2 regions of the Caldimonas thermodepolymerans genome follow, and region 2 is predicted to be linked to the other one. Evidence: predicted binding sites of a transcription regulator. Region 2 holds the regulator's gene; the other holds the start of a gene.
What was found. The regulator HrcA, encoded in region 2, represses chaperone genes, less so after heat shock. The targets are predictions, from matches to a motif close to TTAGCACTCNNNNNNNNNGAGTGCTAA.

Region 1: a site for HrcA is predicted at 8,343-8,369, ahead of groES (co-chaperone GroES). Genes of this name have one in related genera too.

Annotation. Positions count from the first base shown of each region.
Region 1 covers NZ_CP064338.1:878,536-889,944, forward strand. The annotation lists gene msrP (protein-methionine-sulfoxide reductase catalytic subunit MsrP) at 1-958, opposite strand, end outside; gene ccsB (c-type cytochrome biogenesis protein CcsB) at 1,094-2,434, opposite strand; gene IS481_RS04340 (cytochrome c biogenesis protein ResB) at 2,431-4,569, opposite strand; gene IS481_RS04345 (c-type cytochrome) at 4,678-5,295, opposite strand; gene yihA (ribosome biogenesis GTP-binding protein YihA/YsxC) at 5,355-6,071, shown strand; gene groL (chaperonin GroEL) at 6,254-7,888, opposite strand; gene groES (co-chaperone GroES) at 7,948-8,238, opposite strand; gene IS481_RS04365 (quinone oxidoreductase family protein) at 8,455-9,456, opposite strand; gene IS481_RS04370 (3-hydroxyacyl-CoA dehydrogenase) at 9,453-10,799, opposite strand; gene IS481_RS04375 (crotonase/enoyl-CoA hydratase family protein) at 10,813-11,409, opposite strand, start outside.
Region 2 covers NZ_CP064338.1:3,111,779-3,123,187, reverse strand. The annotation lists gene IS481_RS14715 (M15 family metallopeptidase) at 1-259, shown strand, start outside; gene IS481_RS14710 (hypothetical protein) at 478-825, shown strand; tRNA gene IS481_RS14705 (tRNA-Ile) at 1,094-1,181, opposite strand; gene hrcA (heat-inducible transcriptional repressor HrcA) at 1,410-2,441, opposite strand; gene IS481_RS14695 (NAD kinase) at 2,570-3,454, shown strand; gene recN (DNA repair protein RecN) at 3,454-5,148, shown strand; gene rapZ (RNase adapter RapZ) at 5,145-6,062, shown strand; gene IS481_RS14680 (LON peptidase substrate-binding domain-containing protein) at 6,059-6,688, shown strand; gene mutY (A/G-specific adenine glycosylase) at 6,705-7,751, opposite strand; gene IS481_RS14670 (dynamin family protein) at 7,768-9,756, opposite strand; gene mutM (bifunctional DNA-formamidopyrimidine glycosylase/DNA-(apurinic or apyrimidinic site) lyase) at 9,921-10,736, opposite strand; gene IS481_RS14660 (tetratricopeptide repeat protein) at 10,824-11,409, shown strand, end outside.

The DNA.
Region 1 (11,409 bases), 1.6 Mb from region 2:
GCTGCCCGACCTGGGCCTCGTAGCCGTTGAACATCAGCGTCGGGCGCTTGCGCTGGAACAGGCCGTTCTCGCCGATGCGCCGCTCGGTCGCCTGGCTCCAGCGCGGGTGGTCGACATGCGGGTTGACGTTGGAATAGAAGCCGTACTCGTGCGGCGCGGCGGCCATCCAGGCGGTGGTGGGCTGCTTCTCGACGAAGCGGATCCGCACGACGGACTTGCCGCTCTTGAAGCCGTATTTCCAGGGCACGACCAGGCGCACCGGCGCGCCGTTCTGCTTGGGCAGCACCTCGCCGTACAGGCCGAAGGCCAGCAGCGTCAGCGGGTGCAGGGCTTCGTCCAGGCGCAGGCCTTCGACATACGGCCACAGCAGCACGCGCGAGGCGAGTCCGGGCATGCTGGTCTTGTCGGCCACAGTGTGGAACTCGACGTACCTGGCATTGCCGGTCGGCTCGACGCGGCGGATCAGCTCGGCCAGCGAGTAGCCCACCCAGGGCACGACCATCGACCAGCCCTCGACGCAGCGCAGCCGGTAGATGCGCTCTTCCATCGGCGCCAGGCGCAGCAGGTCTTCCAGCGCATAGGTGCGCGGCTTGTGCACCTCGCCTTCGACGATGACCGACCACGGCTGCGTGCGCAGCGCGCCGGCATGACGGGCCGGGTCATCCTTGTCGGTGCCGAACTCGTAGAAGTTGTTGTAGCCGGTGACGTGCTCGTAGGCGGTCGGCCGGTCCATGGTCATCGCGCCCGGCACGGTGCTGCTGCCACCTGGCAGCGGGGCCAGCTTGCCGGGGCGGGCGACACCGGCCAGTGCATCGCGCCCGGCCCAGGCCGCCAGCGCGGCGCCGGCGCTGCCTGCGGCCATGCGCCGCAGCAGCTCGCGCCGTCCTTCGTAGACGGCGCGCGGGGTGATCTCCGAGGGGATCGGGTGCTCGAAGCCGCGGTCCTTGCGTGATGGCATGGCAAGCCTCCGTGCGCTGGCAGCAATGCACGGTTCGAGCCGTGCCTGCGCCGATGGTTCCTCCCCGCCGGGCAGGACCTTCCCGCAGTCGCGTCGGCACCAGGGCTGCCGGCGTGCCCGGCGGCCGCCGGCGGGTCACAGCTCGCCGTAGGAATGCAGCCCGGAGAGGAACATGTTGACGCCCAGGAAGGCGAAGGTGGTCACCACCAGGCCCACCAGCGCCCACCAGGCGGCCACCGTGCCGCGCAGCCCCTTGATCAGGCGCATGTGCAGCCAGGCGGCGTAGTTCAGCCAGACGATCAGGGCCCAGGTCTCCTTCGGGTCCCAGCTCCAGTAGCCGCCCCAGGCCTCGGCGGCCCACAGCGCCCCCAGGATGGTCGCGATCGTGAAGAAGGCAAAGCCCACCGCGATGGACTTGTACATCACGTCGTCCAGCACTTCCAGCCCCGGCAGGCGCTCGGCGATGCGCCGGCGCGCCAGCAGGATGCCGCCGACCACCAGCGCCGAGATGCCGAAGTAGACCGCCCAGTAGGCGCTGCCGCCGTCGGCTCCGGACTGGCGGAACACCAGCGGTTCGAAGCACAGCACCACGCCCAGTGCCCACAGCGGTGCGAGCTTGTACCAGCGCGTCTCGCCGGCCTGCTGCTTGATCAGGTACGCGAAGGCGACCATCGCGGCCAGCGCGAAGGTGCCGTAGCCGATGAAGTTGGCCGGCACGTGCAGCTTCATCCACCAGCTCTGCAGCGCCGGCACCAGCGGCTGGATCTCGTGGGCGCCGCGCACCAGCGTGTACCACAGCAGGAAGCCGACCGCGGCGCTGACGATGAGCATCACGAAGGCACCCAGCGCACGGGTGCGGTACTGGTCCTCGTAGTAGAGGTAGAAGGTCGTGGTCAGCCAGCAGAACAGCACGAACACCTCGTAGAGGTTGCTGACCGGGATGTGGCCGATGTCCGGCGCGATCTGGTGGCTTTCGAACCAGCGCACCAGGGTGCCGATCAGGGCCATCGCCACGGCCGCCCAGGCCAGCCTGGAGCCGATGCGCTCGGCCGTGCCCGCGCTGCCGCGCGAGAAGAAGCCGATCCAGTAGAACGCCGTGCTCATGAAGAACAGCACGCTCATCCACAGGATGGCGCTCTGGCTGGACAGGAAGTACTTGAGCAGGAACACGTTCTCGCCGGCGGCGAGGTCCGCGCCGAAGTCGTCGGTGGTGCGCAGGTACAGCGCGATGGCCAGCAAGGCCGCGGCGCCCACGCCCAGCATCAGTCCGCGCAGCGGCTTCCAGAACCAGCCCAGCCAGATCGCGGCCGGCACGGCCCCGACCAGGATGGCCTTCTCGTAGCCGTCCATCGACCCCGCATAGCGGCCGAAGGCAGTGATCGCGCCCGCGACCACCAGGGCGGCGAACAGCCAGTCGAACCAGGTGCGCCGGGCAAAGTAGCCGGGCGTGTTGAGCGAAAGGGTGGTGGTGTTCATCGTGCAGCCTCCTCGGCAGGCACGGCCGGCAGCAGCGCGGCCTTGAGGGATTCGAATTCGCGGTCGGTGTCCAGCGTCTTGCGCGTGGACGACAGGGCGGCGGTCAGCCGGGTGCGGCCCGCGCCGGCGGGTTGCAGCCAGATCCACAGCCGCCGCTCGCGCACGTACAGCATCGCGAACACGCCGATGACCAGCAGCAGGCAGCCCAGGTAGACGAGGTACTTGCCCGGCGCGCGCGCGACCTGGAAGACGCTGGCCTGCACGTGCTCGAAGTCCTGGAGCTGCAGCAGCAGCGGCGCCGGGTACAGGCCGGCGTCGGACAGCGACAGCACCGCCTGCGTCATGAAGGCCTGGGTCTTCTCGTCGCCCGGCAGCGGCGGCAGGCCGGCGGCCTCGCGCGTCATCTGGGTCAGCTCGTACAGCACGCCGTTGAGGATGCGGATCAGCACGTCGGAGGTGCGGGCGCGGTCGGCCTCCGGCACGTTGGCCTGCATGAAGTCGGCCAGCGCCTGCAGCCCGCCGGTGAGCGGCCCGCCGGGCTCGACCGGCTCGGCGCCGGCGAACAGGTTCAGCCCGCGCCGGGCGGAAATGGTCAGCTGCTGGGCCAGCTCCGGCTTGTCGCCGTCGATCGCCTTGGCGACGTAGCGGGTGATTGCGCGTTCGCGCAGCGCCGGGTCCTGCAGCGCGGCATGCAGCCGCATCCAGGTGTCGATGCTGTCGCTGTCGTCGGCCGGGATGCGCAGGTAGCGGAACGGCTCGGCCAGGTTCTCGCGCACGCCGGCCAGGAAGACGCGCTGGCCGTCCAGCTCGACCGGCAGCATGTAGTTGTGGAACTCGCGCGCCTGGCCGCTCGCGTCGCGCAACCGGTAGGTGACCGACGGGCCGACGTTGCGCAGCGTGCGCTCGCCGGGCGCCTTGGCGCCCGAACCGAGGTGCTGCTGCAGGCTGTCGACCAGGTTCACCTTGCGCACGTCGGTGGCGTCCTGCGGCGTGCCCAGGTTCTCGACGTTGATCACGCGCAGGCCGGCGAGCTCGAGCGTGTACTTCTCGTCGCCTCCGGACAGCGTGGTGGCGCCGCCCACCGTGCCGCTGACGTCGAAGGCCTCGCCGCGGTGGTTCATCGGGTAGGCACGCAGCCGCAGCTTCGAGCCGCCGTCGTCGAAGCTGGACTGGTAGATCGCCACGCCGCGGTGGAAGGCCGGCTCGTTGACCTTCACGGTGGCCGGCACGGCCTGCCCGGTCTCGTGGTCGTGGATCACGATCTCGCTCGCGAAGAGCTTGGGCATGCCGGTCTCGTAGTACTCGACGATGAACTTCTTCAGCTCGATGTCGAAGGGCAGCGGCTGCAGCAGCACGCCGTCGGACTGGTTCAGCAGCACCACGTTCGAGCGCGCGCCCTCGGGCACCAGCAGGTTGCCGCGGAAGGTCGGGTTGGCCAGGCTCAGGCGGTGCTTCTCGGGCACGTCGGCGATGAAGCCGCCGCCCGTGTAGGGTTCCTTGCCGGCCAGCCACATCTGCGCGCGCACCACCAGGTCGCCGTCGAACAGGCCGCCCAGGCAGATCAGCACGATGGCCGCGTGCGCGGCCAGGTAGCCGATGCGGTTGGCGCCGCCCTTCCTGGCCGCGACCATCACGCCGCGCACTGCGTCGCCGTCCTGGCGGACCTGGGCCTTGGCCTTCCAGCCGTTGCGCTGCATCAGCTGCGTGACGCGCGCCAGCGCCGCCTCGTGGCCCTCGGCCAGCTCGCCGCTGGTCTTGTGGTGGAACGCCTGCAGGCTCTGCTCGCGGATGTGTTCCTTGTAGGTCTTCAGGTCGTGCAGCACCTTCGGCGTGTTGCGCGCGATGCACAGGCTGGTGGAGATCACCAGGAAGGCCAGGATCAGCAGGAACCACCAGGCGCTGTAGATCGAGTACATGCCCACCGCGCCGAACACCTCGGCCCAGAACGGACCGAACTGGTTGACGTAGTTCACGAACGGCTCGTGCTGCCGGATCACGGTGCCGATGACCGAGGCGATGCAGATCACGGTCAGCAGCGTGATCGCGAAGCGCATCGAGGAAATCAGTTCCACCGCGTCGCGCAGCGGGCGCGAGCCGGAGCGAACTTCGAGGCCGGTGGTGGCGGAGGAGGACATGGGCAGGATTATCGGACGCCGGGGCAGGGCGCGCCGTGCATCAAAGACAAAAGGCGGGTACCCCTGCGAGGGACCCGCCTTTTGCCGGTTCGGTTCAGCGCGAGGGAATCAGCGCAGGCCGGCGATGTAGTCGGACACGGCCTTGATCTCGCGGTCGGACATCTTCTCAGCGATCGCGGTCATCTGCGGGCTGTTGGTGCGCTCGCCGTTGCGGAACGCCACCAGCTGGGCCTCGGTGTAGTCGGCGTGCTGGCCGCCCAGGCGCGGGTACTGCGCCGGGATACCGGCACCGGTCGGGCTGTGGCAGCCGGCGCAGGCCGGCACCTGCTTGCCGGCGATGCCGCCACGGTAGATCTGCTCGCCCAGGCGCACCAGATCCTTGTTCTTCGCAAAGCCTGGCTTGGCCTCACGCGTCGCGTAGAAGGCCGCGACGTTCTTCATGTCGGCCTCGCTGAGCGCGCTGGCAAAGCCCTGCATGACCGGGTTCTTGCGCTTGCCGTTCTTGAACTCGGTCAGTTGCTTGACCAGGTACTCGGGGTGCTGGCCGGCGAGGATGGGGTTGGCGGGGCTGCCACGCGAGCCGTCGACCGCATGGCAGGCCGAGCAGACCTGGTTGGCGATGGCCTGGCCCTTGGCCAGGTCGGGCTTGGCAGCCGCCGGCGCATCGGCCGCCAGAGCAGGAGTCAACGCAAACGCAGCAAGCAGCAGGGTAGCGATCGATTTCATGTCGTGGGAAAAGTTGTGTGGCCGGATGCAAAACCGCGGGATTTTACAATGCTCCCCAAATGTCCGATACCCAAGCCTCCAGCTCACCTGCTCCGTCTGCCTCGCAAACCGGCAAAAAAGCACTCGCGTGGGCCCACACCGCCCGCTTCCTGACCACGGCGAGCCGGCTGGACCAGCTGCCCGCGATCGAGCTGCCGGAGATCGCCTTCGTCGGTCGCTCCAACGCCGGCAAGTCCACCGCGATCAACACGCTGACGCAGCAGCGCCAGCTTGCGTTCGCCTCCAAGACGCCGGGGCGCACGCAGCACATCAACCTGTTCGAGCTGGGCCCCAAGGGCGCGCCCGACGCGGTGTTCGCCGACCTGCCGGGCTACGGCTACGCCGCGGTGGAGCGCGCGGCCAAGCTGCGCTGGCAGGAGGTGATGGCGCAGTACCTGGAGGTGCGCCGCAGCCTCAGCGGCGTGGTGCTGCTGGTCGATTCGCGCCACGGGCTCAAGGAGCTGGACCACCAGCTGCTGCGCTTCGTCGCGCCGCGCGTCGGCTCGGGCCAGGTGCGCCTGCTGGTGGTGCTGACCAAGGCCGACAAGCTCAACCGCAAGGAGGCCAACGAAGCGCTGCGTGGGGCCGGGGCGGCGCTGGGCGAGTTCGTCACCGACGAGGCCGACATCGGCATCACGCTGTTCTCGGCGCTGAAGAAGACCGGGCTGGAAGACCTGGCGACCACGCTGTACGACTGGGCACACCCCGAGGCGCCGCCGGGCGCAGCCGAGGACTGAGCGGGCGTTTCCTCGGCGCAGCCCGCACCTGTCCGGACCTGCCTGCCTGAAATGCCCTGGCCGCCGCGCGGCCGGGCAGGTGCGCCGCCCCGGCCGCACGCATGCGGCCTTTGCGAGGGGCCAAAGAAAAGGCCGCCTTGCGGCGGCCTTCCTGGCGAAAGTTCGGCGTGTGGCCGGACCGATTACATGTCCATGCCCATGCCGCCCATGCCGCCCGCACCGGGGGCCGGGGTCTCGTCCTTCGGCGCTTCGGCGACCATGCACTCGGTGGTCAGCATCAGCGAGGCGACCGAGGCGGCGTTCTGCAGCGCGGTACGGGTCACCTTGGTCGGATCCAGGATGCCCATCTCGATCATGTCGCCGTAGGTGTCGTTGGCGGCGTTGAAGCCGAAGTTGCCCTTGCCTTCCAGCACCTTGTTGATCACGACCGAGGGCTCGCCACCGGCGTTGGCGACGATCTCGCGCAGCGGGGCTTCGATGGCCTTCAGCACCAGCTTGATGCCGGCGTCCTGGTCCACGTTCTCGCCCTTCAGCTCGCCGACGGCCTGGCGGGCACGCAGCAGGGCCACGCCACCGCCGGGCACGATGCCTTCTTCAACGGCAGCGCGGGTGGCGTGCAGCGCGTCTTCCACGCGGGCCTTCTTCTCCTTCATCTCGACTTCGGTGGCGGCACCGACCTTGATCACCGCCACGCCGCCGGCCAGCTTGGCCACGCGCTCCTGCAGCTTCTCGCGGTCGTAGTCGGAGGTGGCTTCCTCGATCTGGACGCGGATCTGCTTGACGCGGGCTTCGATGTCGGCCGCAGCACCAGCGCCGTCGATGATGGTGGTGTTTTCCTTGGCCACTTCGACGCGCTTGGCCTGACCCAGGTCAGCCAGCTGCACCTTCTCGAGCGTCAGGCCGACTTCTTCCGAAATCACCTTGCCGCCGGTCAGGATGGCGATGTCTTCCAGCATGGCCTTGCGGCGGTCGCCGAAGCCCGGGGCCTTGACGGCGCAGACCTTCAGGATGCCGCGGATGGTGTTGACCACCAGGGTGGCCAGCGCTTCGCCTTCGACGTCCTCGGCGATGATCAGCAGCGGACGGCCGGCCTTGGCGACCTGCTCCAGGGTCGGCAGCAGGTCACGGATGTTGCTGATCTTCTTGTCGTACAGCAGGACGAACGGGTTCTCGAGGATCGCGGCCTGCTTGTCGGGATTGTTGATGAAGTACGGCGACAGGTAGCCGCGGTCGAACTGCATGCCCTCGACGACTTCGAGTTCGTTCTGCAGCGACTTGCCGTCCTCGACCGTGATCACGCCTTCCTTGCCGACCTTGTCCATCGCGTCGGCAATGATCTGGCCGATCGAGGAGTCGGAGTTGGCGGAGATCGCGCCGACCTGGGCGATTTCCTTGGAGGTGGTGGTCGGCTTGCTGATCTTCTTCAGCTCGTCCACCAGGGCGGCGACGGCCTTGTCGATGCCGCGCTTCAGGTCCATCGGGTTCATGCCGGCGGCCACGTACTTCATGCCCTCGCGCACGATGGCCTGGGCCAGCACGGTGGCGGTGGTGGTGCCGTCACCGGCGTTGTCGCTGGTCTTGGAAGCGACTTCCTTGACCATCTGGGCGCCCATGTTCTGGAGCTTGTCCTTCAGCTCGATTTCCTTGGCGACCGACACGCCGTCCTTGGTCACGGTCGGGGCGCCGAACGAGCGCTCCAGGACCACGTTGCGGCCCTTCGGGCCCAGGGTCACCTTGACGGCGTTGGCCAGGATGTTGACACCCTCGACCATGCGGGCACGGGCGTCACCGCCGAAGACCACGTCTTTTGCTGCCATGTCTGATTACTCCGAATGCTTTGAAACTTGTAAGGGGAACCGTTCAGCGACGCCGACGATCACTTCTCGATGACGGCGAAGAGGTCTTCCTCGCGCATCACCAGCAGCTCTTCGCCATCGACCTTGACGGTCTGGCCGCTGTACTTGCCGAACAGCACGCGGTCGCCCACCTTGACGTTCAGGGCCACGAAATCGCCCTTGTCGTTGCGCTTGCCCGGGCCCACCGCCAGGACTTCGCCCTGGTCAGGCTTTTCGGCGGCGTTGTCGGGGATCACGATGCCCGCAGCGGTCTTGGTTTCTTGTTCGAGGCGCTTGACGATCACGCGATCGTGCAACGGACGAAGTTTCATTGCATCTCCTTGAAGAGGAAGGCACGTCTGGAATAAGAATGAGCGCACGTGAGCGCTCATTAACTTTCAGGATGAGCCCCGGGAATGCGGCTCGTCCGAAACTACTAGCACTCTCCGGCAGAGAGTGCTAACAGCCTCATTATAGGGGTGGTCGGAGGCCTTTCAAGGGTGACCATCAGGGACGACGGGGCCGGCGTGGCCGGCCCCGCCCGGGGCTCAGCCGGCCTCGGGCTGCACCACGAGCAGCGGCTTGCCGGTGGACCGGCGGTGCTCCAGCCGTTCCAGCCCTTCGGCCAGGGTGTCGAAGGAATGGCGCGCGGCGATCACGATGTCGAGCGAGCCGTCCAGCAGGCTGGCGAAGACCGCATCCGCACGGGACTGCACCACCGGCTGCGACTCCATGTGGTCGGCCAGGCGCGGGCGGGTCAGGAACAGCGAGCCGGCCTCGCCCAGCTCGATCGGGTCGAGGTCGTCCAGCGGGCCGGACACCGAGCCGAAGTTGACCACCAGGCCGCGCTTGCGGGTGGCCCGGAAGCTGTCGCGCAGGGTCTCGCGGCCGACCGCGTCGAACACCACGTCGACCCCGTGGCCGCCGGTGGCGTCGCGGACGGCGTCGGCGAAGCGGCCGCCGTCATAGTCCAGCACCTGGTCGGCGCCGAGGGCACGGATGCGTCCGGCGCGGGCGGCCGAGCTGGTGGTGGCGAACACTCGCACGCCGAGGCGGCGCGCCATCTGCACCAGGATCTGCCCGATGCCGCCGGAGGCCCCGTGGACCAGGCAGCTCATGCCGGGCGCAAGGCGCGCGACGTCGTACGCCAGGTAATGCGCGGTGCAGCCGTGGAACATGCTGGCCGCGGCCATGTCCAGCCCCAGCCGGTCGGGCACGCGGGCCAGCAGGCGCGCCGGCACGCAGGCGTACTCGGCGAAGCTGCCCCAGGCGATGCACCAGGCGACCCGGTCGCCCGGGGCGAAGCCGGCGACCTCCTGCCCGGTGGCGACCACCCGGCCCGCGCCCTCGATGCCCAGGGTGCAGGGCAGGCGGACCGGGTAGGTGCGGGATTGCCGGTACTTGCCCTGCCGGGTGTGGATGTCCATGAAGTTCATCCCGGCATGGCTGACCTGCACCAGCACTTCGCCCGGGCCCGGCGCCGGCACGGGGATGTCGGCCAGCACCATCACCTCCGGGCCGCCGTAGGCCTCGATGCGGACGCACTTCACCGCGCGGCCTCCCGGTCGCGGAAGCTGCGGCCGGTGCGGGCCAGTTCCAGCAGCAGCGGTGCGGGCTGCCACCAGTAGCCGTGCTCGGCATGCATGCGCTGCACCGTCTCGGCCACGCGTTGCAGCCCGATCCGGTCGGCGAAGTACATCGGGCCGCCTCGCTCGGCCGGGAAGCCGTAGCCGGTGACGAAGGCGATGTCGATGTCGCTGGCGCGCAGGGCGACGCCCTGCTCGAGCAGGCGGGCGCCCTCGTTGACCATGCTGAACAGGCAGCGTTCCAGGATCTCGTCCTCGCCGATCGGGCGCCGGGCGATGCCCATGCGCGCGGACCGCTCGACGATGTAGGACTCGACCTCGGGGTCGCGGTGCGGGGTGCGGTCGCCCGGCTCGTAGCGGTACCAGCCCTTGCCGGTCTTCTGGCCCATGCGGCCCATGTCGCACAGTTCCAGGATCAGGTCGTTCCAGCGCCGGTCCTTCGGGCGGGTCGGGATCTGCGCCTTGCGCGCCTGCCAGCCCACGTCGTTGCCCGCCATGTCGTGCACCGCGAATACGCCCATCGCGTAGCCGAAGCACTCCAGCACGGCGTCCACCTCGTGCGGCAGGGCGCCGTCCTCGACGAGGAAGTGCGCCTCGCGGATGTACTGCCGGAACAGCGCGTTGCCGATGAAGCCGGGGTAGACGCGCGAGACCACCGCGACCTTGCCCAGCCGGCGGCCGAGGTCCATCAGGGTGGCGACGACGTCCGGCGCGGTGGCGGCGCCGCGCACCACCTCGAGCAGCTTCTGCACGTGCGCCGGGCTGAAGAAGTGGGCCCCGGCGACGTCGGCGGGGCGGCCGGTGGCGGCGGCGATCTCGTCGATGTCCAGGCCCGAAGTGTTGGTCGCGAGGATCGCGCCCGGCTTCACCAGCGCGTCCAGCTTCGAGAAGATGTCGCGCTTGAGGGCCATGTCCTCGAACACCGCCTCGATCACGAGGTCGACGCCGGCCAGCGCGTCGAGCGAGGTGGCGCCCTGGATGCGCGCCAGGCGCTCGGCCACGGTGGCCTCGTCGAGCCGGCCGCGGCGCACGCTGAAGGCGTAGTTGTCGCGCACGCGCTGCAGGCCCCGCTCGAGGGCGGCCGCCTCGACGTCCACGAGGATCACCGGCAGGCCGGCGTTGGCCATCGCCATCGCGATGCCGCCGCCCATCGTGCCGGCGCCGATCACGCCCACCGAGCCGATGGGGCGCAGCGGCGTGCCGGGCGGGATGTCGGGAATGACGCCGGCCTCGCGGCGGGCGCGCTCGACGTGGGCCAGCGCGAGCTCGCGCGCGCTCGCGTCGACGGGAGTCAGGAGGGTGCTCATCTCGCCGCTCTCCTCAGGCCTGGCCGGGCTTCGGGGCGAGCGGCCTGGCCCGGCCCTCGAGGAAGGCGCGCAGGCGCTCGGCCGCCTCGGGCGGGCGCTGCATGCTCGAGCTGAGGTACTCGATGAACAGGCCGTCGTCGTGCGAGGCGTCGGCGACGCGCGGGAGCACGTTGATGATGCGCCAGTTGGTGTCGGGCGTGTTGGAGGCGACCCGTGCCGCCAGCTCCATCGCCTTGTTCAGCGCCTCGCCCTCTGGCACCACGTAGCGCACGATGTGCACGCGCTCGGCCTCGTCGGCGTTGAGCAGGCGGCCGGTCAGCATCATGTCTGCCATCACGGTGAAGCCGACCACGCGCTGGATGCGCACCGACCCGCCCCCACCGACGAAGATGCCGCGCTGCCCCTCGGGCAGGCCGAAGAACGCGGTGCGGTCGCACACCCGGATGTGGGCCGCGGTGGCCAGCTCCAGGCCGCCGCCGACGACCGCGCCGTGCAGCGCCGCGATCCACGGGATCGGGCCGCGCGCGATCTGGTCGAACACCTCGTGCCACGAGTGGCGCCGGCGCTTGCGCGGCGGCACCTGGTTGGTGGCCCGGGCCAGGGCCTCGTT
Region 2 (11,409 bases):
CCACGTGATGGCGGAGCCCTCAAAGCCTAGGGTAACGAACGCGCGCGGCGGCTCATCGGAGCACAACGCGACGCTGAACGGCATCCCTGCGTCACGCGCTTTCGACATTGCTTTCATGCGTGATGGAAAGGCCTCATGGGCTGACTCTGAGCCTTGGGACAAAGTCGGCGCCATCGGCCGCAGCCTCGGTCTCGAATGGGGCGGGGACTGGAAAACGTTCAAAGACCGCCCACACTTTCAGCTGCCCAAGAGCCGCTGACCAACCCTCACCTCATATACAGGCCTGTTGTCCAGCCGACAACAGGCCCACCCTTCAGTCACCGGCCCGCGTTCTTCGATAAATCAACGACCTGCCAGCGGTCTCGTCGGCCGCGCCGCTGCTTAGCCTCCCCACCTGGACCTCCGTCAAGCTGCATATACATGCTCGCTATACGACGAGAACCCACCTGCTCACAGCAACACCCAGGGAGCGCCACAATGACTGAGCACAACCAAGCACACACTGCTGTCAAAACTCACCGCGGGATGCCAGGCATCCGCGTGTGTGTCTTCAAGCCGGGAGGCGGCAAGCTGACAACAATCTATGTGAACAACGTTCGTCTAGCTGACCTGCTCGAAGTAGCTGACGGTGACATCGGCGCAGTGACGCACGCTGCGCGCTACGCGAGCCTTCGATGCACGAAGGAAGCGGGCGCGCCCTGGTCGCACACCGTGATGAAGGATGCTCGCAAGCTGTTGCTCGCAGCGCGTGCCCGCAGGGAAGCGCATGCTTTGGCGGCAGCTGCTGCTGAGAACAACGCAGCGTGGGAGCAAGCTTTGCACTAGTCGTGCACTAAGTAAGAGTTCAGGGCGGCGGATGCCGCCATTTTCTTTTTGTTGACAGGGCTGCGTACGGCTCGCAGCCCTGGGCCGGCCAGCACTACGTGGGGCCGAAGTGAACCGGGGCCGGCTGATGTCTGCTCGCCGAGAAATAGCAGCGTAAGCACCGCGACATGTCGCGAGCCCTACCCCGTCTCATGGCGGTGAGGGGGACGAGCCAGGGGGTGGGGTGGGGCAAGAGTTTTGCCCAGGGTTGAGCGCGCCCCGCACATCGTGGTAGGCCGGGTGGGATTCGAACCCACGGTGGACTTTCGTCGACGGATTATGAGTCCGCTGCCTGCAACCAACACGGCGTCCGGCCCTATGTGCGCAGCCCCACAGTCTATACCGAACTTATGCAGCGGAAAGTTCGTGGAAAGGTCAACACTGAAGCTACGCGCTGTTTGTCGATAAATGCAAATAGTAACAACGACTTACGTGACACTGTCGGGACAAAACGCATCAGCTTATGAGTCCGCTGCTCTAACCGACTGAGCTACCGGCCCGTGTCCTGCGCGTTGCACGCGGGAAGCGCGCATTGTAGTGGGCGTCTACTTCTGGCTGAGCGCGTTCGACACCAGCCGGGCCGTGATGTCCACGATCTGGATCATGCGGTCGTAGGCCATGCGCGTGGGGCCGATCACGCCCAGGGTGCCGACGATCTGGCCGTTCACTTCATACGGCGCGGAGACGACCGACAGCTCCTCGTAGGGCACCACCTGGCTCTCGCCGCCGATGTAGATGCGCACGCCCTCGGCGCGGCTGGAGACGTCCAGCAGCCGCATCAGCTGGGTCTTCTGCTCGAACAGGTCGAACAGCTTGCGCAGCGAGTCCAGGTCGCTGGAGAAATCCTGCACCTGCAGCAGGTTGCGCTCGCCGGAGACCACGACCTGCTCGCTGTCCTCGGCCATCACCTCGGTGCCGGCCTGCACGGCGGCCTGCATCAGCGTGGCGATCTCGCTGCGCAGCGCGTCGATCTCGTCCTTCAGGCGCGCGCGCACCTCCTCGATCGTCAGCCCGGCGTAGTGGGTGTTGAGGAAGTTGGTCGCCTCGACCAGCTGCGAGTCGGTGTAGTCCCGCTCGGTGAAGATCACCCGGTTCTGCACGTCGCCGTCGGGCGCGACCAGGATCACCAGCACGCGGCGGTCGGACAGGCGCAGGAACTCGATGTGCCGGAACACCGACGGCTTGCGCGGCGTGGTCACGACGCCGACGAAGCGCGACAGGCTCGACAGCATCTGCGCCGCGTTGGCGATCACGCGCTTGGGCTGGTCGGGCTGCAGCTGGCTGGCCACCGCCGGCGGGGCTGCCTCCACGTCCAGCGGCCGCACCGTCAGCATGGTGTCGACGAACAGCCGGTAGCCGCGCGGCGTGGGCACGCGGCCGGCCGAGGTGTGCGGGCTGGCGATCAGGCCGAGCTCCTCGAGGTCGGCCATGACGTTGCGGATGGTCGCGGGCGACAGTTCGAGTCCGGACGCCTTGGACAGCGTGCGCGAGCCGACCGGCTGACCATCGGCGATGTAGCGCTCCACCAGCGCTTTCAAGAGCAACCTGGAGCGCTCGTCCAAGCGGGGGTCCAACATGCAAAAGATTGTAGGCCGCCCCTTCGTCCGTCGGGTAGGGTGGGGCTTGCCGGCCTGCGTTCCGGGTGGCGCTGGCGCCCCCGGGATCGCCCGGAATCCGGGGGGAGCCCTGTGGTGTAATCCCGCCCATGCAGTCGTCGCGTTTCCGTCATGTTGCGTTGATCGGCAAGTACCAGGCCCAGGGGATCGAGCCGGTGCTGGAGGACATTGCCCAGTTCATCCTGCGGCAGGGCGCCGAGGTGACGCTGGAGCACGACACCGCGCTCAACACCGGGCTGGCCACGCGCTATCCGACGCTGGACGTGGACGGCATCGGTGCGGCCTGCGACCTCGCGGTGGTGGTCGGCGGCGACGGCACCATGCTGCACATCGCGCGCGAGCTGGCCCGCTACAACGTGCCGCTGATCGGCATCAACCAGGGCCGGCTCGGCTTCATCACCGACATCCCGGTCCACGAGGTGCACGCCTCGCTCGGGCCGATGCTGCACGGCGACTTCGAGGAAGAGCACCGCACCATGCTGGAAGGGCAGGTGGTGCGCGACGGCGAGGTGATCTACGACGGCTTCGCGATGAACGACGTCGTGGTCAGCCGCGGCGCCACCGCCAGCATGGTCGAGCTGCGGGTGGACGTGGACCGCCAGTTCATGGCCAACCTGCGCGCCGACGGCCTGATCATCGCCTCGCCGACCGGCTCCACCGCCTACGCGCTGTCGTCGGGCGGCCCCATCCTGCACCCGGCGATCAAGGGCTGGGTGCTGACCCCGATCGCGCCGCACACCCTGTCGCACCGGCCCATCGTGCTGCCGGATGCCAGCGAGGTGACGGTGGAGATCGTCGCGGGCCGGGATGCGAGTGCCAACTTCGACATGCAAAGCCTGGCGAGCCTGCTGCACGGCGACCGCATCCGCGTGCAGCGCTCCGCCCACCAGGTGCGCTTCCTGCACCCGCGTGGCTGGAGCTACTACGCCACTTTGCGCCGCAAACTTCACTGGAACGAAGGGGTGGGAGCCTGATGCTGCGCCGCATCGCGTTGCGGGATTTCGTCATCGTCAGCGAGCTCGACGTCGAGTTCGAGGCGGGTTTCTCGGTGCTGACCGGCGAGACGGGGGCCGGCAAGTCCATCCTGATCGACGCGCTGCAGCTTGCGCTGGGCAGCCGCGGCGACGCCGGCGTCGTGCGCGAGGGCGCGCAGCGCACCGAGATCACCGCCGTGTTCGACACCCCGCCGGCCCTGCACCCTTGGCTGGACGAGGCCGGCTTCGAGATTGCCGACGAACTGCTGCTGCGCCGCACGATCGACGCGCAGGGCAAGAGCCGCGCGTGGATCAACGGCAGCCCCGCCACCGTGGCCCAGCTGCGCGCCGCGGGCGAGGCGCTGGTCGACATCCACGGCCAGCACGCGTGGCAGAGCCTGACGCGCGCCGACGCCGTGCGCGGCCTGCTCGACGCCTATGCCGGCACCGACCTGAAGCCGCTGGCGGCCGCCTGGCAGGCCTGGCGCGAGGCGCAGCAGCTGCTGGACGACGCCCGCACCCGCCAGGCCGACCTGGAGCGCGAGCGCGAGCGCCTGGCCTGGCAGATCGGCGAGGTCGACAAGCTCGCGCCGGGCGCCGACGAGTGGGACGAGCTCAACGCCGAGCACCGGCGCCTGGCCCACGCCCAGTCGCTGATCGACGCGGTGCAGGCCGCGCTGGACGCGGTCTCCGAGGCCGACCAGAGCGCCGACGCGCTGACCGGGCGTGCGGTCGAGCAGCTGCAGGACGTGGCCGGGTACGACGCGTCGCTCGCCTCGGTGATCGAGGTGCTGCAGTCCGCGCAGGCGCAGCTGCAGGACGCCTCGCACAGCCTGCACGGCTACCTGCGCCACGTCGAGCTGGATCCCGAGCGCCTGCAGGAACTCGACGAGCGCCTGTCCACCTGGATGAGCCTGGCGCGTCGCTACCGCCGCCCGCCGGAGGAGCTGCCCGCGCTGCTGGAAGGCTGGAAGGACGAGCTGCGCCGCCTCGACGCCGCCACCGACCTGGAGGCGCTGGAGCGCGCCGCGGCCGAGGCGCGCCAGCGCTACGACGAGGCCGCCAGGAAGGTCTCGCAGGCACGCCGGCAGGCCGCGCCGAAGCTGGCCGCCACCGTCACGCAGGCGATGCAGTCGCTCGGCATGGCCGGCGGCCGCTTCGAGGTCGCGCTGGTGAAGCTTGACGCGCCGCAGTCGTTCGGGCTGGAGGCGGTGGAGTTCCTCGTCGCCGGCCATGAAGGCAGCACGCCGCGGCCGCTGGCCAAGGTGGCCTCGGGCGGCGAGCTGTCGCGCATCGCGCTGGCCATCGCGGTGACCACCAGCCGCCTCGGCGAGGCCGGCACGCTGATCTTCGACGAGGTCGATTCCGGCGTGGGCGGCGCGGTGGCCGAGACGGTCGGACGGCTGATGAAGCAGCTGGGCGTGGACCGCCAGGTGCTCGCCGTGACCCACCTGCCGCAGGTCGCGGCCTGCGCGGACCACCACTACGTGGTCAGCAAGGCCACGCGCGCGGGCGTGACGACCAGCGAGGTGCGGCCGGTCGCGGGCGAGCAGCGCGTCGCCGAGATCGCGCGCATGCTGGGCGGGCAGCAGCTGTCGGGCACCAGCTTCGCGCACGCGCAGGAAATGCTGGAGACCGCCGCCGCACCGGTCGCGGCAGCCCCCACCCCGTCACGAGGACGCAGACGCCCATGAGCCAGGCACGCGACGACGCTGCCGCCACGCCGCGCGAGGTGGTGCTGATCACCGGCATCTCCGGCTCGGGCAAGTCGGTGGCGCTGCATGCGCTCGAGGACGCGGGCTACTTCTGCGTCGACAACCTGCCGCCGGAGCTGATCGAGAGCTTCCTGTCGCTGGAACAGTCGCGCTTCACGCCGCGCGTGGCGATCGCCGCCGACGTGCGCAGCGCGCGCTCGCTGCCGCTGCTGCTGCCGACCATGGCCAAGCTGCGCGGCATGGGCCTGACGGTGCGCGAGGTGTTCCTGGACGCCTCCACCGACACGCTGGTGCGGCGCTTCTCCGAGACGCGCCGGCGCCATCCGCTGTCCGACGGCCGCCATGACTCGGACCTGGCCGCCGCGCACCGCGCGCTGATCGAGGCCATCGAGCTGGAGCGCGAGCTGCTCGCCGAGCTGCGCCAGGCGTCGTCGGTGATCGACACCAGCCAGCTGCGCCCGGCGCAGCTGCGCAGCTGGATCCGCAACCTGGTGCAGGCGCCCGCGGCCCAGCTGACGCTGGTGTTCGAGTCGTTCGCCTTCAAGCACGGCGTGCCGCTGGATGCGGACTACGTGTTCGACGTGCGCGTGCTGCCCAACCCGTACTACATCCGTGAACTGAGGCCCCTGACCGGCCGCGATGCCGACGTGATCGCCTACCTCGAGGCGCAGCCCGAGGTGCCGGAGATGGTGGCCCAGATCGAAGCCTTCCTGCGCCGCTGGCTGCCGGCCTTCGAGCAGGACCAACGCAACTACCTCACCGTGGCCATCGGTTGCACCGGGGGGCAGCACCGCTCGGTGTACTGCGCCGAGCAGCTGGCCAGACGCTTCCAGGGCCGTGGCACCACCCTGGTCCGCCACCGGGAACTGGACGCGCGCGACGCCGCTGCATGAACACTGCTTCCACCACTTCCCCGATCCCGTTGCCGCTGTTTCCGCTGCAGTCGGTGCTGTTTCCCGACGGCCTGCTGGGGCTGAAGGTGTTCGAGGCGCGCTACCTCGACCTGATGGTCAGCTGCCTGCGCGAGGGCCGGCCGTTCGGCGTGGTCGCGCTGCGCCGCGGCCAGGAGGTGCGCCGTCCGGGCGAGCCGGTCGAGTTCGAGGCGATCGGCTGCGAGGCGCAGCTGCTCGAGGCCGACAGCACCGAGCCGGGCATCCTCCACGTGCGCTGCCGCGGCGGCCGGCGCTTCGAGGTGGTCGACAGCCGCCAGGAACCCAACGGCCTGTGGGTCGCGGACGTGCGCTACCTCGACCCCGACGCGCAGACCTTGCCCACCGAGGAGCTGCTCGGCTCCGCGACCGGGCTGGCCAACGCGATCCGCGTCCTCAAGGAGCGCAACCAGGTGCCGTTCCTCGAGCCCTACCGCTTCGACGACGCCGGCTGGATCGCCAACCGCTGGTGCGAGATCCTGCCCATCCCGCTGGCCGCGCGCCAGAAGCTGATGGAGCTGCCCGACCCGCTGGTGCGGCTCAAGCTCGTCGACCAGTTCCTGCGCCAGAAGGGCATCCTGCAGGACTGAGCCCGCGCGGCGCGACTCAGCGCTGCGCGAGCAGCTTGCGCAGCGGCGCGGGCAGCCCGTAGGCGCCCAGGTCCTCGTAGCGGACCCAGCGACCGCCTTCCCAGCGCGGCGCGTCCTCCAGCTGCAGCTTCACCGGGTGCAGCACCCAGTCGAAGTGGGTCAGTGCATGCTCGATGGGCGGCTGCGCCACCGGCACGGCGCCCAGCGGCGCGGCCGCCTCGCGCAGCGCCTCCAGGCTGGGGTACTCCGGCAGGCTGTACAGCCCGGCCCACACACCCGTGTCCGGGCGCTGCATGAGCCAGACGGCATCCTCGTGTTCGGCCCACAGCCACCAGTTCTCGCGCCGGCTGCGCTTGAGCTTGCGTGTCTTGACCGGGTAGTCCTGCGGCCGGCCCGCGGCGCTGGCCGCGCACAGGGCCTGCACCGGGCACAGCAGGCAGTGCGGCGAGCGCGCCAGGCACACGGTCGCGCCCAGGTCCATCAGCCCCTGCGTGTAGGGGCCCATGTCGCGTTCGGGCAGCAGCGCCTCGGCCAGCGCCCACAGCTCGCGCTCGTGCTTCGCCTGCGCGAGGTCGTGGCCGTAGCCCAGCACGCGCGTGAGCACGCGCTTGACGTTGCCGTCGAGGATCGCGGCGCGCTCGCCGAAGCAGAACGCGGCGATCGCGGCGGCGGTCGAGCGGCCGATGCCGGGCAGGCGCTCCAGTTCGGCGGCGCTGGCGGGAAAGCGTCCGCCATGCTCGTCGCGCACCACCTGCGCGCAGCGGTGCAGGTTGCGCGCGCGGCTGTAGTAGCCCAGGCCGCTCCAGGCGGACAGCACCTCGTCCAGCGGCGCGTCGGCCAGCGCGACCACGTCGGGAAAGCGCGCGAGGAAGCGCTCGTAGTAGCCCAGCACCGTGGTGACCTGGGTCTGCTGCAGCATGATTTCCGACAGCCACACGCGGTACGGGTCGCGCGTGCGCTGCCAGGGCAGCTGGTGGCGCCCGTGCTCGCGCTGCCAGGCGATCACGCGGGCGGCGAACCCGGCGGGCAGGCGAGCGGCATCGACCGGAGACGGGGTCGGCATGGGCGGCGGTCGACCCTCAGCCCTGCGCGGAAGCCGGTGCGTTGAGCGGCAGCTCGATGGTGACCGATTCGATGCCGCCCATCGGCAGCGGCCCGGTCGCGGCGATCTCGATGCCTTCGATGAGCGTCGCCAGGCGCGCCTGCAGGTGGCGCAGGCGTTCCTCCTGGGCGCTCACTTCCTGGATGCGCGCCTCGAGCTCGTTGCTGGCGGCCTGGATGCGCTCCAGCGATTCGCGGCGGCGCTTGAAGTTGCGCCGGCGCTCGCGCAGCTGCGAGTCGATCTGCGACGAGGCGGTCTTGTTCCACAGTTCCAGCTCGCCGCTCGCGCCCTCGAACACGACGCGCAGCTTGGACACCAGCATGCGCCGGAACTGCTCCATGAAGCGGTGCTGCGACAGCCGCAGCGCGTGCGACAGCCCCAGGTACTGGATGTAGTTGCGCTCGATCATGTCCAGGTCGGCGATGAACTGGGACAGGTCGGGCGCCGCCGGCACCGACAGGCCGAAGCCGAACTCCGCGTTCAGCTTGGTGAACGAAGCCCCCAGCATGTCGTGGATCTCGTGGCCCTGGGTCTGTGCCTTGCGCAGCTGCTCGCGCAGCACGGCGCACATGTCCGAGAAGGCACGCTTGACGCCGAAGTTCAGCACCGAGCTGCGCAGCTTCTCCTGCAGCATGTCGGTCTGCTCGCGCACCACGTCGTTGCTGATGGTCGTCAGCGCGTCCTTGAGCATGCGCGTGTGCACCGAGCGCATGGCCTGCACGCGGGCGATGCACTGCTCGAACTCGGCGCTTTCGGCCTCGACGCGCTTGAGCATCATGCCGACCATGTTGCTGTTCTTGCCGCGCAGGCCGCGCAGCTCGAGCAGCTGTTCGGCCAGCTGGCGGCGCCGGTCGTTCAGGCGCCGGCCGATCTGCGCGGTGATCTGGCTGGTGCCGTCGAGCACCACGCGTTCGAGCACCTCGCGGCGCTGCGGCAGCAGCTGGTGGCCCAGCGCGTCTTCCAGCGCGAGGATGCGGCTGGCGCGCAGGACGTCGGCGTCGCCGCTGACCCGCCCGGCCAGCGCCTGCTTGGCCGAGATCGGGAACACGCGGTTCTCGGGGATGCCCAGCGTCTGCGCCGTCAGCGCGCGCTGGCGGGCGATGTGGATCTCCACCTCGGCGCTGGGGCTGAGCGGGTCGCTCAGCGAGTCGATCTTGTTCAGCGCGACGTAGCGCGCCAGCGGCTGGCCGCACAGGTGCTCGCGCCAGATCGTCAGGTCCGACTTGGTCACGCCGGTGTCGGCCGCGAGGATGAAGACCGTCGCGTGCGCCGAGGGCAGCAGGCTCACCGTCAGCTCCGGCTCGGCGCCGATCGCGTTCAGGCCGGGCGTGTCGAGCACCACCAGCCCGCGCTTGAGCAGCGGGTGCGGGTAGTTGATGATGGCGTGGCGCCACGCCGGCACCTCGACCATCCCGGCCGCGTCGACCGGCGGGTTGTCCTCCGGCCGGTCGTCGTCCCAGAAGCCCAGTTCGCGCGCCGCTTCCTTGGGCACCTTGCGCGTCTGCATCACCTGCAGCAGCTCCTCGGCCAGCAGGTCGGGGCGCTTGATGTTCAGCTCGACCTGCTTCCACGCGCTCGGGTGCCCGCGCAGCTCGGCCAGCGAGGCGCTGCCCAGTCGGGTGTCGATGTCCAGCAGCTTCAGCGACGGCGGCTCGTCCGGGTCGTAGCTCAGCTCGACCGGGCACATGGTCGTGCGACCGGGGGTGGCCGGCAGGATGCGCCGGCCCGTGTCGGCGAAGAAGATCGCGTTGATCAGCTCCGACTTGCCGCGGGAGAACTCGGCGACGAAGGCGACGACCAGCTTCTCGCCCGCCAGGCGCTGGGTCAGCGAATCCAGCAGTGCGGAGGTCGGCGGATCCAGCAGGTCGTGGTCGAACAGGAAGCGCGACAGCTCGCCCAGCCGCGATTCCAGATCGGCACGCCATGCGCCGAGCGCATCGAGCTTGTTCGCAAAGGACGGCACCATGGAAAGGGGCAGCAGGCTAAGGGGGAACAGCAAATAGTAGCCGAGGGCGCATGGTAGCCCAAGGCTGCGGGGCGCAGGGGCGGGCCGCCCCCGGGGCGCGGACAGGCGGTGCACCCGGTGGCGCGAACGGAATCCGTGTTACGTGCAGTCACATCCGCCGCGGCTCAGCGGCGCTGGCACTGAGGACAGAAGAAGGTCGACCGCTGGCCCTGCTGGATGCGGCGCACCGGGGTCCCGCAGCGCCGGCAGGGCAGGCCCTCGCGGTCGTAGACCTGGGTCTCGAGCTGGAAGTAGCCGCTTTGCCCCTCGGCGTTGCGGAAGTCGCGCAGGGTCGAGCCCCCGACCTCCAGCGCGCGGCGCAGGGTGGTCCGGATCGATGCCGCCAGGCGCTCGCAGCGCGCCAGGCCGATCCGCCCGGCGGCGGTGCGCGGATCGATGCCCGCGCCGAACAGCGCCTCGGACGCGTAGATGTTGCCCACGCCGACGACGATGTCGCCGGCCAGCAGCGCCTGCTTGATCGACACGCGCCGCCCGCGCAGCCGCTGGTGTAGGTAGGCGCCGTCGAAGGCCGGGTCGAACGGCTCGATGCCCAGCGTGCCGAGCAGCTTGACCGCGGGCGGCGCGTCCAGCGCCGGGGCCCACACCACGGCGCCGAAGCGGCGCGGGTCGTGCAGGCGCAGCAGGCCGCGGTCGGTGGCCAGGTCGAAATGGTCGTGCGGGCCGGGTGGCGGGGCCAGCGGCGCGAAGCGCAGCGACCCGGACATCCCCAGGTGCAGCAGCAAGCCGCCCTCGTCGAGCGCCATCCACAGGTACTTGCCGCGCCGGCTGACCGTGCCGACGGCCTGGCCCACCAGGCGCTCGGGCGCGCAGCCGAGCGGCCAGCGCAACGGCTTGCCCAGGCGCACCGCCTCGATGCGGGCGCCCTGGATGCGGTCGGCAAAGCTCAGCCGCGTGACTTCGACTTCCGGTAACTCGGGCATGAGGGGAATTATCGGGGGCTCCGTAGAATCAGACACGGTCGTCCCCGCGCCGCGCGGATGCCCGCACCATCACAGGGAGTGCCTTCCATGCCGTCTGCCGTGTCCTCGTTCCGCCTGCTGATGTTGGCCGCCAGCCTCGCGGGCGGCAGCTGGGCGGTGGCTGCCGAGGCGCCGGCGGCGTCCGGCGCCCCCGTGCGCGCGCCGGTGGAGTCGTCCGGCCTGGATGCGCCGCTGTTCTACCAGCTGCTGGTCGGCGAGATGGAGCTGCGTGCCGGCAATGCGGCTGCGGCCTACGAGATCCTGCTGGACGGTGCACGCAAGACCGGCGACGAGCGGCTGTTCCGCCGTGCCGTCGAGATCGCCTTGCAGGCGCGCGCCGGCGACCAGGCGCTGGCCGCCGCCCAGGCCTGGCGCACCGCGGTGCCCGGCTCGGTCGAGGCGCACCGGTTCGCGGCGCAGCTGCTGGTCGGGCTCAACCGCGTCGCCGAGGCGCTGGACCCGCTGCGCGCGTTGCTGGCCAACACGCCGGCGGCCGAACGGCCGGAGACCATCGCGACGCTGCCGCGCTTCTTCGTGCGGCCGGCCGACCGCAAGACCATGGCCGGGGTGCTGGAGCAGGCGCTGCAGCCCTACGCCACCATGCCCGAGACGCGCCTGGCCACGCTGCTGGCCA